2 regions of the Pseudomonas sp. GW823-FHT06E10 genome follow, and region 2 is predicted to be linked to the other one. Evidence: predicted binding sites of a transcription regulator. Region 2 holds the regulator's gene; the other holds the start of a gene.
What was found. The regulator sigma-54, encoded in region 2, starts transcription at its own class of promoters, with help from an activator protein. The targets are predictions, from matches to a motif close to ANTGGCATNNANNTTGCTNT.
Positions count from the first base shown of each region.

Region 1: the regulator sigma-54 is predicted to act here: its motif matches at 4,155-4,174, upstream of AC1Q6Y_RS22465 (circularly permuted type 2 ATP-grasp protein).

Region 1 is NZ_JBXAHJ010000015.1:128,475-134,329, forward strand. It holds gene AC1Q6Y_RS22450 (c-type cytochrome) at 2-823, shown strand; gene AC1Q6Y_RS22455 (transglutaminase family protein) at 944-1,753, opposite strand; gene AC1Q6Y_RS22460 (alpha-E domain-containing protein) at 1,750-2,700, opposite strand; gene AC1Q6Y_RS22465 (circularly permuted type 2 ATP-grasp protein) at 2,713-4,122, opposite strand; gene AC1Q6Y_RS22470 (ribonuclease E inhibitor RraB) at 4,489-4,833, opposite strand; gene AC1Q6Y_RS22475 (hypothetical protein) at 5,043-5,276, opposite strand; gene speE (polyamine aminopropyltransferase) at 5,493-5,855, opposite strand, start outside.
Region 2 is NZ_JBXAHJ010000013.1:11,326-17,180, reverse strand. It holds gene rapZ (RNase adapter RapZ) at 1-734, opposite strand, end outside; gene ptsN (PTS IIA-like nitrogen regulatory protein PtsN) at 737-1,201, opposite strand; gene hpf (ribosome hibernation-promoting factor, HPF/YfiA family) at 1,214-1,522, opposite strand; gene AC1Q6Y_RS20300 (RNA polymerase factor sigma-54) at 1,597-3,090, opposite strand; gene lptB (LPS export ABC transporter ATP-binding protein) at 3,337-4,062, opposite strand; gene lptA (lipopolysaccharide transport periplasmic protein LptA) at 4,062-4,610, opposite strand; gene lptC (LPS export ABC transporter periplasmic protein LptC) at 4,597-5,169, opposite strand; gene AC1Q6Y_RS20280 (KdsC family phosphatase) at 5,177-5,701, opposite strand; gene AC1Q6Y_RS20275 (KpsF/GutQ family sugar-phosphate isomerase) at 5,701-5,855, opposite strand, start outside.

The DNA.
Region 1 (5,855 bases), on a different contig from region 2:
CATGGACGGCGATCACTTGAAAATGCTCATTCTGCTCGGGGCCACGCTGTTCGGCTCGCCCCTGTATGCCGCACAGCTGAACCTGGAGCTGGGCGCGAACAGTCGCACCTGGCAGACCGAGCAATTGCTCAAGCATCCTCAGGTTCAAACCATCGACATCAGCAACGACGTTTCCTACAAGCGGGACATGAGCTACCGCGCCGTGCCGCTGTCCGCACTGCTGACCGGCATCAAGCCTGAAGACCACCTGCAAGCCGTGGCGCTGGATGGCTTTGCCGCCGAAATGACAGCCGCGCCGTTGCTCAATACCCAGGGTGCACAGGCGTGGCTGGCGATTGAAGACCCGAGCAAACCCTGGCCACCGCTATCCGAAGGCAAGCCGGGCGCCGGGCCGTTCTATCTGGTTTGGAGCAATCCGCAGGCCGGCAACATCAGCCCAGAACAATGGCCGTTCCAGGTGGCGAGCATCAAACGCCTGGCGCCCGTGGCCGAGCGCTTTCCCGCACTGCTGCCCGATCCGGCATTGAAGGCGGATGATCCGGTGAACAAGGGATTTGCGTTGTTCCAGAAGAACTGCCTGGCGTGTCATCGACTCAATGGAGCCGGGGACGCGCAATTCGGGCCGGACCTGAATATTCCGTACAACCCGACCGAGTACTTCGGTGCGGACTTCCTCAAGCGCTACATCCGCGATCCACAGAGTTTGCGCCAGTGGCCGCAAGCGAAGATGCCCGGGTTCTCGGCCGAGGTGTTGCCGGATGGGGATCTGCAGAGCCTGGTGGGGTATTTGCGGCATATGGTCGGGCGCAAGGTTAAGCCGTAACAACATCGTACCTGTGGGAGCGAGCTTGCTCGCGATAGCGGTGTATCAGTCACAAAAGTATTGACTGAAATGACGCCATCGCGAGCAAGCTCGCTCCCACAAGGTTCCTTGGTATCGCGCCTACTGCTGCTGCACTGAAATCACCGGCGCTGGCGTCGGTGATACCAGCACCTTGGCGTGCATCTGCTCACACCCGCCGCCCCGGCGCATCCCGCGCACCGGGCAGGCATCCAGGTAATCCAGGCCCACCGCCAGTTTCAGATGGCGTTCCGGCCGGGCCAGCTCATTGGTCACGTCGAAGCTGTACCAGGCGTCATCCAGCCAGGCTTCGGCCCAGGCGTGGCTGGCCAGGTGTTCGCTGTTTTCGCTGTACAGGTAGCCCGACACATAGCGCGCTGGAATGCCCAGGCTGCGGGTGCAGGCGAGAAACGCGTGGGTGTGGTCTTGGCACACGCCGGACCGTCCGGCAAAGGCCTGGGCCGCGCTGGTGTCCACTTCCGTGGAGCCCGGTGTGTAGGTCATATGCTGGTTGAGGCCATGCATCAGATCAATCAGCGCCGTGCGATCGCGGCGTTGCCTGCATTCCTTCTCGGCGAACGCACGCAGGGCGGCGTCGGCTTCGGTCAAACGGGTGAAGCGCAGAAACGGCAGTGCCGACTGGCTCTCGTGTTCGGCCTCACGCAATTCGTCGATATCGACCTGGCCACGGGCACCGATGATGATCGCCTCATGGGGCTCGTCCATGGTCAGCACATGCAGGATGTTGCCGAACGGATCGAGTTGCGCCCGCACCGGACGTGGCAGGTCGAGCTGCCAGCTGAGCACGTGCTGGCGCTCGCTGTCGTGGGGGGTCAGGCGCAGATACTGGATGCTCGCCCGCACCTTGTCTTCGTAGTGATAGGTGGTTTCGTGGCTAATGGAAAGTCTCATGCGGCCTCCAGATAAGAACTGTGAATCGCGTTACCCAACTGGCGCACCAGCGGGATGAACTCGGTCAGCCAGGCGTGCAGGCCTTCTTCGAGAATTTCATGGATGCCGGTGTAGCGCAGGCGTGCGTCCATTTCTGCCGCCAGGCGTTGTGCCGGGCGACCGTTGGCCCCCGGCAATTGCGAGAGAATCTGGTCGATTTCTTCGGTGCAGGCGCGCAGGGATCGCGGTACATCGGCCCGCAGCAACAGCAACTCCGCCACATGCCGGGCGCCGGGGGCGTCGCGGTAGATTTCCGTGTAGGCCTCGAACGACGACAACGCCCGCAACAACGCGCTCCACTGGTAATACGCGTGAGCGGTGCCATCGCTGACCGCTTCGGCCTGATCGCCGGCCATTTCGTAGCGGGCATCGAGCAGACGCAAGGTATTGTCCGCCCGTTCGATAAAGGTCCCCAGACGAATGAAGCGAAACGCATCGTTACGCATGATGGTGCCGTAGGACGCACCCCGGAACAGGTGGGAACGTTCCTTGATCCACTCGCAGAAACGGCTCATGCCATAGCGACTGAGGCCCTGTTCGGCGATGCCGCGAATTTCCAGCCAGGTGGCGTTGATGTTTTCCCACATGTCGGCGGTGATGCGCCCACGCACCGCATGGGCACTGGCCCGTGCCGCACCGAGGCAGCTGTAGATGCTCGCCGGGTTGGCCGCATCCAGGGCGAAGAAATGCAGCAGCCGTTCGGCATGCAGTTCGCCATGGCGCTCCAGGTAATCGTCCAGGGTGCCGGTGATCAACAGCGGCATGGCCAGTTCGTGCAAACCGTCGCCACGACCGTCCTGCGGCATCAGCGACAGCGAATAGCTGATGTCGAGCATCCGGGCGAGGTTTTCCGCCCGCTCCAGGTAACGCGACATCCAATACAAATCCGAGGCAGTTCTACTTAACATGACAGGCTTCCTTTAATCCTCGACCACCCAGGTGTCCTTGGTTCCACCGCCCTGGGAGGAATTGACCACCAGGGAGCCTTCGCGCAGGGCGACGCGGGTCAAGCCGCCGGGCACGACCCGGGTTTCACGACCCGACAGAACAAACGGCCGCAAGTCGATATGGCGTGGCGCAATGCCGTTTTCGACAAAGGTCGGACAGGTCGACAGCGACAGCGTCGGTTGCGCGATATACGCATGGGGCTTGGCGATGATCCGCGCACGGAAGGCTTCGATTTCCGCCGCCGTCGCCGCCGGCCCCACCAGCATTCCGTACCCGCCGGAACCTTGGGTTTCCTTGACCACCAGTTCTGGAAGATTGGCCAGCACATGGGAAAGCTCAGACGGATTACGGCATTGCCAGGTCGGCACGTTCTTCAGGATCGGTTCTTCATCGAGGTAGAAACGGATCATGTCGGTAACGAACGGATACACCGATTTGTCGTCCGCTACCCCCGTACCAATGGCATTGGCCAGCACCACGTTGCCGGAACGGTAGGACGACAGCAGCCCCGGCACACCAAGCATCGATTCCGGATTGAAGGCCAGGGGATCGAGGAAGGCGTCGTCGAGGCGACGATAAATCACGTCGACCGCTTTCGGCCCGTCGGTGGTGCGCATGTAGACCTTGTCGTCACGCACGAACAGGTCCGCGCCCTCCACCAGTTCCACGCCCATTTCCCGCGCCAGGAACGCATGTTCGAAGAACGCACTGTTAAAGCGCCCCGGCGTCAGCACCACCACGCTCGGGTTATCGATGGGGCTTGAACTTTTCAGGGTGTCAAGCAGCAGGTTCGGGTAGTGGTCGATGGGGGCAATGCGTTGCGCCGCGAACAGCTCGGGAAACAGGCGCATCATCATCTTGCGATCTTCGAGCATGTAGCTGACGCCGCTCGGCGTACGCAGATTGTCTTCGAGCACGTAGTAGGTGCCGTCACCGTCGCGCACCAGGTCGACGCCGGAGATGTGCGAATAGATATCGCGATGCAGGTCCAGGCCCTGCATCGCCAACTGGTACTGCTCGTTGGCCAGCACCTGCTCGGCCGGAATGATGCCGGCCTTGATGATGCGCTGCTCGTGGTAGAGGTCGGCGAGGAACATGTTCAACGCCTTGACCCGCTGGATGCAGCCGCGTTCGACAATCCGCCATTCGCTGGCGGGGATGCTGCGTGGAATGGTGTCGAAGGGGATCAGGCGCTCTGTGCCCTGCTCGTCCCCGTAGAGCGTGAAGGTAATCCCGGCGCGATGAAACAACAGATCGGCCTCGCGTCGCCGTTGTGCCAGAAGCTCGTCAGGCGTCTCGGCCAGCCAACGGGCAAACTCCCGATAATGCGGGCGGACCTGGCCGCCGGCATCGTACATCTCATCAAAATAGGTGCGGATCATGCCGTACTCCTTGTCACTCGGACGTCCAGACCTTCGCAAGGCCCGTGCCATCGGCATAAACGCTTAAATTTCAATCGGTTGGATAATCAACGCGCACGTACCGCACCAATCCTGTGCGGTAAATGCCCCAACCTGATCGCCCCCGCTTCATTGCAAGGCGTGGTGGTCGCCTATCACCAGCATAGTCAGAGTTGATTTCACTGCCCGCCAATGGGTACGGATAATCCAGGCATTCGCTGAAAAGCTCATCGAACTTCCCTTTTAGCCGCCTGCCCTGGCGGCTTTTTTTTTGCTGTCCAACACCCACAAATGAAAACGGCCAACCCAAAGGTCAGCCGTGATTGCTGATTGTCACTGTTCATAAGGTTATGCGAGTCGCCCTCGAACCTCCTGTTTCACACCCCAGCCTTCGATGATGCCGCCCAGAGGCTCGACCACTGCTTCGAAACCCTGTTCGAAGTCGCCGATATCGTCGTAGGTGGCATACATGACCTTGCACAGCTCCAGCGCCCAGGCGCCGTCGTCGCGCACACTGACTTGCGCATCCAGGGATTCACCACGGTGGAAATGACCTGCCGCCCTGCGTGCCCGCTCCTCATCCGGGAAAATGGCGTAGAACTCGATGGGATGAAACCGTGAAAAGTCAAAACCGCCTTCTTTCATGCGGCGCAGCACGCTGCTGCTGATGTCTTCTTGATAGGCTGTGCTCATGAAACGTCCTCCTCAAAACGATGGATAGACTTTCCGTACTCCCTCACCCGCAACCGAACAGCGCGAGCGACGGCAACCGATGTGCCGGCGGGAAACAAGCATGGAGCTACAAGACCAGACCTTAGCGATTCATTCGCTGATCTCGCTTGCAGAGTAGCCTCAAGACAGAGCCCGTGCCAAGGCCTGGATGCGAATGCGACAGGTGTTGTTCAGATTGGAGTAATGTCGAGGATTTGAATGCTGTTCTGGGACTTGAGCTCTTTGACGCTCGCGTCACTGGTCCGCCCTTCCAGATCGTTCAGATCCAGTTCGGCGGCGACAGGAAGAAGCCGGGCCTTGATGAGCTTGGCAGCACGCTCGTAGTCCGGGCGCTCGATGCACTCAAAGACTTCGTTGATGGTTTCGCCATGATCATCCACGAAAGTGACCTTCCACTTTTGCATTGGTGCCTCCTCGATAAAACCCATGGATGGGCCTACCTCTATCTCGACCTTGTTAGCTGGCTAATTGTTCCGGTGGATCTGCACCCATCGCAAATTTCTGTAGGAGCGAGCCTGCTCGCGAAAAACTTGAGAACGCCGTGTTAAATCAGACATCCCGCGTCATCGTTCACGTCCATCGCGAGCAGGCTCGCTCCTACAGGTCTGCGTTTCAATCCATCAGTCGTTACTTGGCTTGTTCACTGCCTGCAACACGTATTGCGGCAAGGCGAAGGCGCCGATGTGGATTTCAGGATTGTAGTAGCGGGTGATGATGCCGCTGCCCGCGAAGCGCTGTTGCAGGGTTTCGCGGGACAACTTGCGATAAGCGGTATTGGTGGCGCCCCAGGCGAAGGTCATCGAACCACCGATGTAGGTCGGTACGGCGGCCTGATAGAAGTGCCAGTCCGGGAACAGGCTGCGCAGGCGACCGGCGGTGGTCTTCACTTCTTCGATCTGCATGAACGGCGTGCCGTTCTGGGTCACCAGGATGCCGCCTTCGTTCAGGCAGCGGTGGCAAGCCTGGTAGAAGTTTTCCGAGAA
Region 2 (5,855 bases):
TAGGCGCGGTTGCTGGCGGCAAAGCGAGGCAGCCACTTTAGCAGGTATGTGGAAATGTCCTGGAACATCTCTTCGACATCCGGCTGAGCCGCCAGGTATTCGGCAACCGGTTGATCGAGCCCGGACTGTTCGCGCAACTCCGGTTTCCAGTAAGGGTTGGGCAGGCAGCGCACATCGAACACCAGGTCGGCGTCCACCGGCATGCCGCGCTTGAAGCCGAAGGATTCCACCAGGAACGCAGTACCGGGTTCCGGTTGATTCAACAGGCGCAGTTTGATGGCATCGCGCAGTTGATACAGGTTCAGGCTGGTAGTGTTGATCTTGAGATCGGCGAGGTCGGCAATCGGCCCGAGCAGGACGCTCTCGACGCTGATGGCTTCGGCCAGCGAGCGGTTGGCGTTGGTCAGGGGGTGACGCCGTCGGGTTTCCGAGAAGCGCTTGAGCAGTGTTTCTTCGTCGGCGTCCAGGTACAGCACATCGCACTGGATGTGGCGGGCACGGACTTCCTCGAGCAGGTCGGGGAAGCGTGACAGGTGGCTGGGCAGGTTGCGCGCGTCAATGGAAACGGCGACCAGCGGCTGCAACATCTCGGTATGAACCAGGGCGCGTTCGGCCAGCTCCGGCAGCAGACCGGCTGGCAGGTTGTCGATGCAGTAGTAGCCGCTGTCCTCAAGAACGTCGAGGGCGGTACTTTTACCTGAGCCGGAACGGCCACTGACGATGATCAAGCGCATGATTACTGACCGTTTTGCTCGTCAAGGACAACCTGATACAGGGCTTCGTTGCTTGCAGCACTACGCAGCTTTTCGCGAACTTCCTTGCGGTCGAGCATGCTGGCGATCTGTCGCAGCAGCTCAAGGTGCGCATCGGTGGCGGCTTCCGGGACCAACAGCACGAACAGCAGGTCAACCGGCGCGCCGTCGATGGCGTCGAAATCGATAGGGGCGTCCAGGTGCATCAATGCACTGATGGGCGAAACACAGCCCTTGAGACGGCAATGTGGAATAGCGATGCCATTGCCAAACCCGGTGGAACCGAGTTTTTCACGGGCGATCAGCGCCTCGAAGACATCTTGCATCTCCAGGGCCGGCACTTCGCGGGCGATAAGATTGGCAATTTGTTCGAGGGCTTTCTTTTTACTGCCTCCCGGCACGTTCACCAGGGAACGGCCGGGGGTCAGGATACTTTCAAGTCGGATCATGGGTTGGGAGTGTTAACGACCGGTTGCGCCCTGGAGGAGGCTCTGGGTCTTTTCCTTATGCTTTTTGAGTTGTTTATCCAGCTTGTCGGTGAGTGCGTCGATCGCGGCATACATATCGGTATGTTCCGCGTTGGCGACCACTTCATTCCCGGGAATATGCAGCGTGGCTTCGATTTTCTGCTTCAGTTTTTCGACGGTCATCGTGACCTGCACATTAGTGATCTTGTCGAAATGTCGCTCCAATCGTTCGAGTTTTTCGCCGATGTAGGTGCGAAGAGGTTCGGTCACTTCCAGTTGGTGTCCACTGATGTTGACTTGCATACAGCTTCTCCTTCGTTGCCAGTGCATAAAGCGGCAGATCAGATGATCTACCACTGGAACGCTGTGGCGTGGCCCTACATCAACCGCTTGCGTTCGCTCGAAGGCGCGATCCCGAGGGATTCGCGGTACTTGGCGACGGTGCGGCGAGCCACCTGAATGCCTTGTGCCTCCAGTAAACCAGCGATCTTGCTGTCACTCAACGGCTTTTTCTGATTTTCCGCTGCAACCAGTTTTTTGATGATCGCCCGGATCGCCGTGGACGAGCATTCGCCGCCTTCGGAGGTGCTTACGTGACTGGAAAAAAAGTACTTCAGTTCATAAATGCCCCGGGGGGTGTGCATGAACTTCTGGGTGGTCACCCGTGAAATCGTCGATTCATGCATGCCGACCGCTTCGGCGATGTCATGCAGGACCAGCGGCTTCATGGCTTCGTCGCCGTACTCCAGAAAGCCGCGCTGATGCTCGACGATCTGGGTGGCAACCTTCATCAGGGTTTCATTGCGGCTTTGCAGGCTCTTGATGAACCAGCGGGCCTCCTGCAACTGATTGCGCATGAAGGTATTGTCGGCGCTGGTGTCGGCGCGGCGCACGAAACCGGCGTACTGGGCATTGACCCGCAGCCGTGGCACCGACTCCTGATTGAGCTCCACCAGCCAGCGCTCGTTGTCCTTGCGCACGATGACGTCAGGAACGACGTACTCGGCTTCGGTGGACTCGATCTGCGAGCCCGGGCGCGGGTTGAGGCTCTGGACCAGCTCGATGACCTGGCGCAGCTCATCTTCCTTGAGCTTCATGCGACGCATCAACTGGCTGTAGTCGCGGCTGCCAAGCAGGTCGATGTAATCGGTGACCAGGCGCTTGGCCTCGGCCAGCCAAGGGGTCTTGGCAGGCAGCTGGCGCAATTGCAGCAGCAGGCATTCGCCCAGGTTGCGGGCGCCGATGCCGGCGGGCTCGAATTGCTGGATGCGGTGCAGGACGGCTTCGATTTCGTCCAGTTCGATGTCCAGTTCCGGGTCGAACGCTTCGAGGATTTCCTCGAGGGTTTCGTCCAGGTAGCCCTGATTGTTGATGCAGTCGATCAGGGTTACGGCGATCAGGCGATCGGTGTCGGACATCGGGGCCAGGTTCAGTTGCCACAGCAAGTGGCTCTGCAGGCTTTCGCCGGCCGAGGTGCGGGTGGTGAAGTCCCACTCGTCATCATCATTGCTGGGCAGGCTGCTGGCGCTGGTCTGGTAAACATCTTCCCACGCGGTGTCGACGGGGAGTTCGTTGGGGATACGCTCGTTCCAGTCACCCTCATCGAGGTTATCAACCGTCGGGGCGCTCTCCTGGTAGGAGGGCTCCTGGATGTCGGTGTTGGGCTTTTGTTCGGCGTTGTCGGCCAGGGGGTCGGAATTGTCGAAGTCGTCGCCTTCTTCCTGGCGTTCGAGCATCGGATTGGACTCCAGGGCCTCCTGGATTTCCTGTTGCAGGTCCAGGGTCGACAATTGGAGCAGGCGGATGGCCTGTTGCAGCTGCGGTGTCATCGTCAGCTGCTGGCCCATTCTCAAGACTAGCGATGGTTTCATGGCAGGGGCTTAACACCTTATTCGCCGGCGCACATGCGCCATCCACTACAGGGCGCCGGGGCGCCAAACTTAAGCAAATTATATGCCTGAAACTAAAGGGTTTGCCTAGAGCGCTGTAACAATAAAAAACTATAAAGCTGTGTTGCAGCGCTGCCCTTGTCGAGGGCTGACCACGCTTGTCGGCACGGAAGCGCTGGTGAGTGGCTGGTCAGGTGCCCGGGCAACTGCCTGGGCACGGCTCAGCGCTTACAGGCGGAACTCATGGCCCAGATACACTTCCTTGACCAGGTCGTTGGCCAGGATGGTCTCTGCGTCGCCTTCGGCAATCAGTTGGCCGTCATTGACGATATAGGCGGTTTCACAGATATCCAGGGTTTCACGAACGTTGTGGTCCGTGATCAGCACGCCAATGCCCTTGGCCTTGAGGTGGTGAATGATCTGCTTGATGTCGCCGACCGAAATCGGGTCCACGCCGGCGAAGGGCTCGTCGAGGAGGATGAATTTCGGGTTGGTGGCCAGGGCGCGGGCGATTTCCACGCGACGGCGCTCACCACCGGACAGGCTCATGCCCAGGTTGTCGCGGATGTGGCTGATGTGGAATTCCTGCAGCAGGCTTTCCAGCTCCTTGCGACGACCGGCCTTGTCGAGTTCCTTGCGGGTCTCGAGGATGGCCATGATGTTGTCGGCCACCGACAGTTTGCGGAAGATCGATGCTTCTTGCGGCAAGTAGCCGATACCAGCCTTTGCGCGGCCGTGCATCGGTTGGTGGCTGACGTCCAGGTCATCGATCAGGACGCGGCCCTGGTCGGCTTGCACCAGGCCGACGATCATGTAGAAGCAGGTGGTCTTGCCGGCGCCGTTCGGGCCAAGCAGGCCGACGATCTGGCCGCTGTCGATGGACAGGCTGACGTCACGCACGACCTGGCGGCTCTTGTAGCTCTTGGCCAGATGCTGAGCTTTCAGAGTTGCCATTACTGGGCCTTTTTCTCGTCGGTTTTCTTCTTCGGCTGGATCACCATGTCGATACGCGGACGCGCCTCGGTGATCTTGCTGCCTGTGGCTCGACCGGCGCTGGCGAGTTTCTTGTCCGTGTCGTAGACAATTTTCTCGCCTTGGGTGACGTTGTTGTCCTTGTCGACAACTTTGGCCTTGTCGATCAGTACGACGCGATTTTGCGAAGCGTGATACTGGATCGTCACGCCCCAACCCTGGACAGGCTTGGTGTCGCCAGCCGTTTGCAATTGCTCGAAGTACGCCAGGTTGCCCACCGAGGTCACTACGTCAATGTCGCCAGCCGGGGTGCGGGTGATGGTAACGGTGTTGCCTGTCACCTTCATCGAGCCTTGGGTGATGATCACGTCACCCTTATAGGTAGCAATACCTTGCTTGTCGTCCAGTTGGGCATCGTCGGCCTGAATACGGATAGGCTGCTGTTGGTCTTCCGGCAGAGCCCAGGCGCTCACGCTTCCCAGTGCTGCGCCCAGACTGAGCAAAATCGGGAGGGTTTTAACGAGCCTCATACTGTCCTCTTACGTTCGATAGCAGGTGTATCCTGCTTTCTTTCAAATACGCTTTCATTCCCTTGCCAGTCGATACACCGCCAGCGCCGTCGATTCTAACGTCTTGCTCGGTCTGCGCATATTGCTGCTGCGGGAACACGGTCATGCGGGTGCTGGTGATCAGGGTTCTACGGTTTTTCTCGTCGAAGCGCGTGATGCGCACGTCATCGATCAGTTCGACCTGTGTGCCATCAGGGTTGACCTCGCCGCGCAGGCTCTGGACGTGCCACGGGAATTCAGTGCCGCGGAACACGTTCAGGTCGGGGTTGGTCAGCAATGTCACCTCGGTCGCTTTCACGTGCTCGACCTTGTCGGACACCAGATCATATTGCAGCTTGCCGTCGGGCAGGTACTGCACGCTGTGGGCGTTGATGGCGTAATAGTCGATCGCGCTTTCATCGACCGGCGTTACCGGCTTGTCGAGGAAGCGTTCCGGGCTGATGTTCCAGTAGCCAACCGCAGCGAATATCGCCGCGATGCAACTGAACATCAGGGTGTTGCGAAATTTTTTGCTCAGCATAGTGGGCTCACAGGTACGCCGCATTGGCCGCGTCGAGGCGGTCCTGGGCGCGCAGGATCAATTCGCAGAATTCGCGAGCGGCACCTTCGCCGCCACGGGCGAGGGTGATGCCGTGGGCGTGTTCACGCACGAAGCTGGCGGCATTGGCCACCGCCATGCCCAGGCCGACGCGGCGAATCACCGGCAGGTCCGGCAGGTCATCGCCGAGGTAGGCCACCTGTTCATAGCTCAAGTTGAGTTGGGCCAGCAGTTCGTCGAGTACCACCAGTTTATCCTCGCGCCCCTGATAGAGGTGCGGGATACCGAGGTTTTTGGCCCGCCGCTCGACCACCGGGGTCTTGCGGCCACTGATGATGGCGGTCTGCACGCCGGCGGCCATCAGCATCTTGATGCCCTGGCCGTCGAGGGTGTTGAACGTCTTGAACTCGCTGCCGTCTTCGAGGAAGTACAGGCGCCCATCGGTCAGCACGCCATCGACATCGAACACCGCCAGCTTGATCTGTTTGCCGCGTTGCAGCAGGTCCGCACTCATCACATTACTCCTGCACGCAGCAAGTCGTGCATGTTCAAGGCGCCGACCGGGCGGTCTTCACTGTCGACTACGACCAGCGCGTTGATTTTATGGTCTTCCATGATTTTCAGCGCTTCGGCGGCGAGCATCTCGGCGCGGGCAGTCTTGCCGTGTG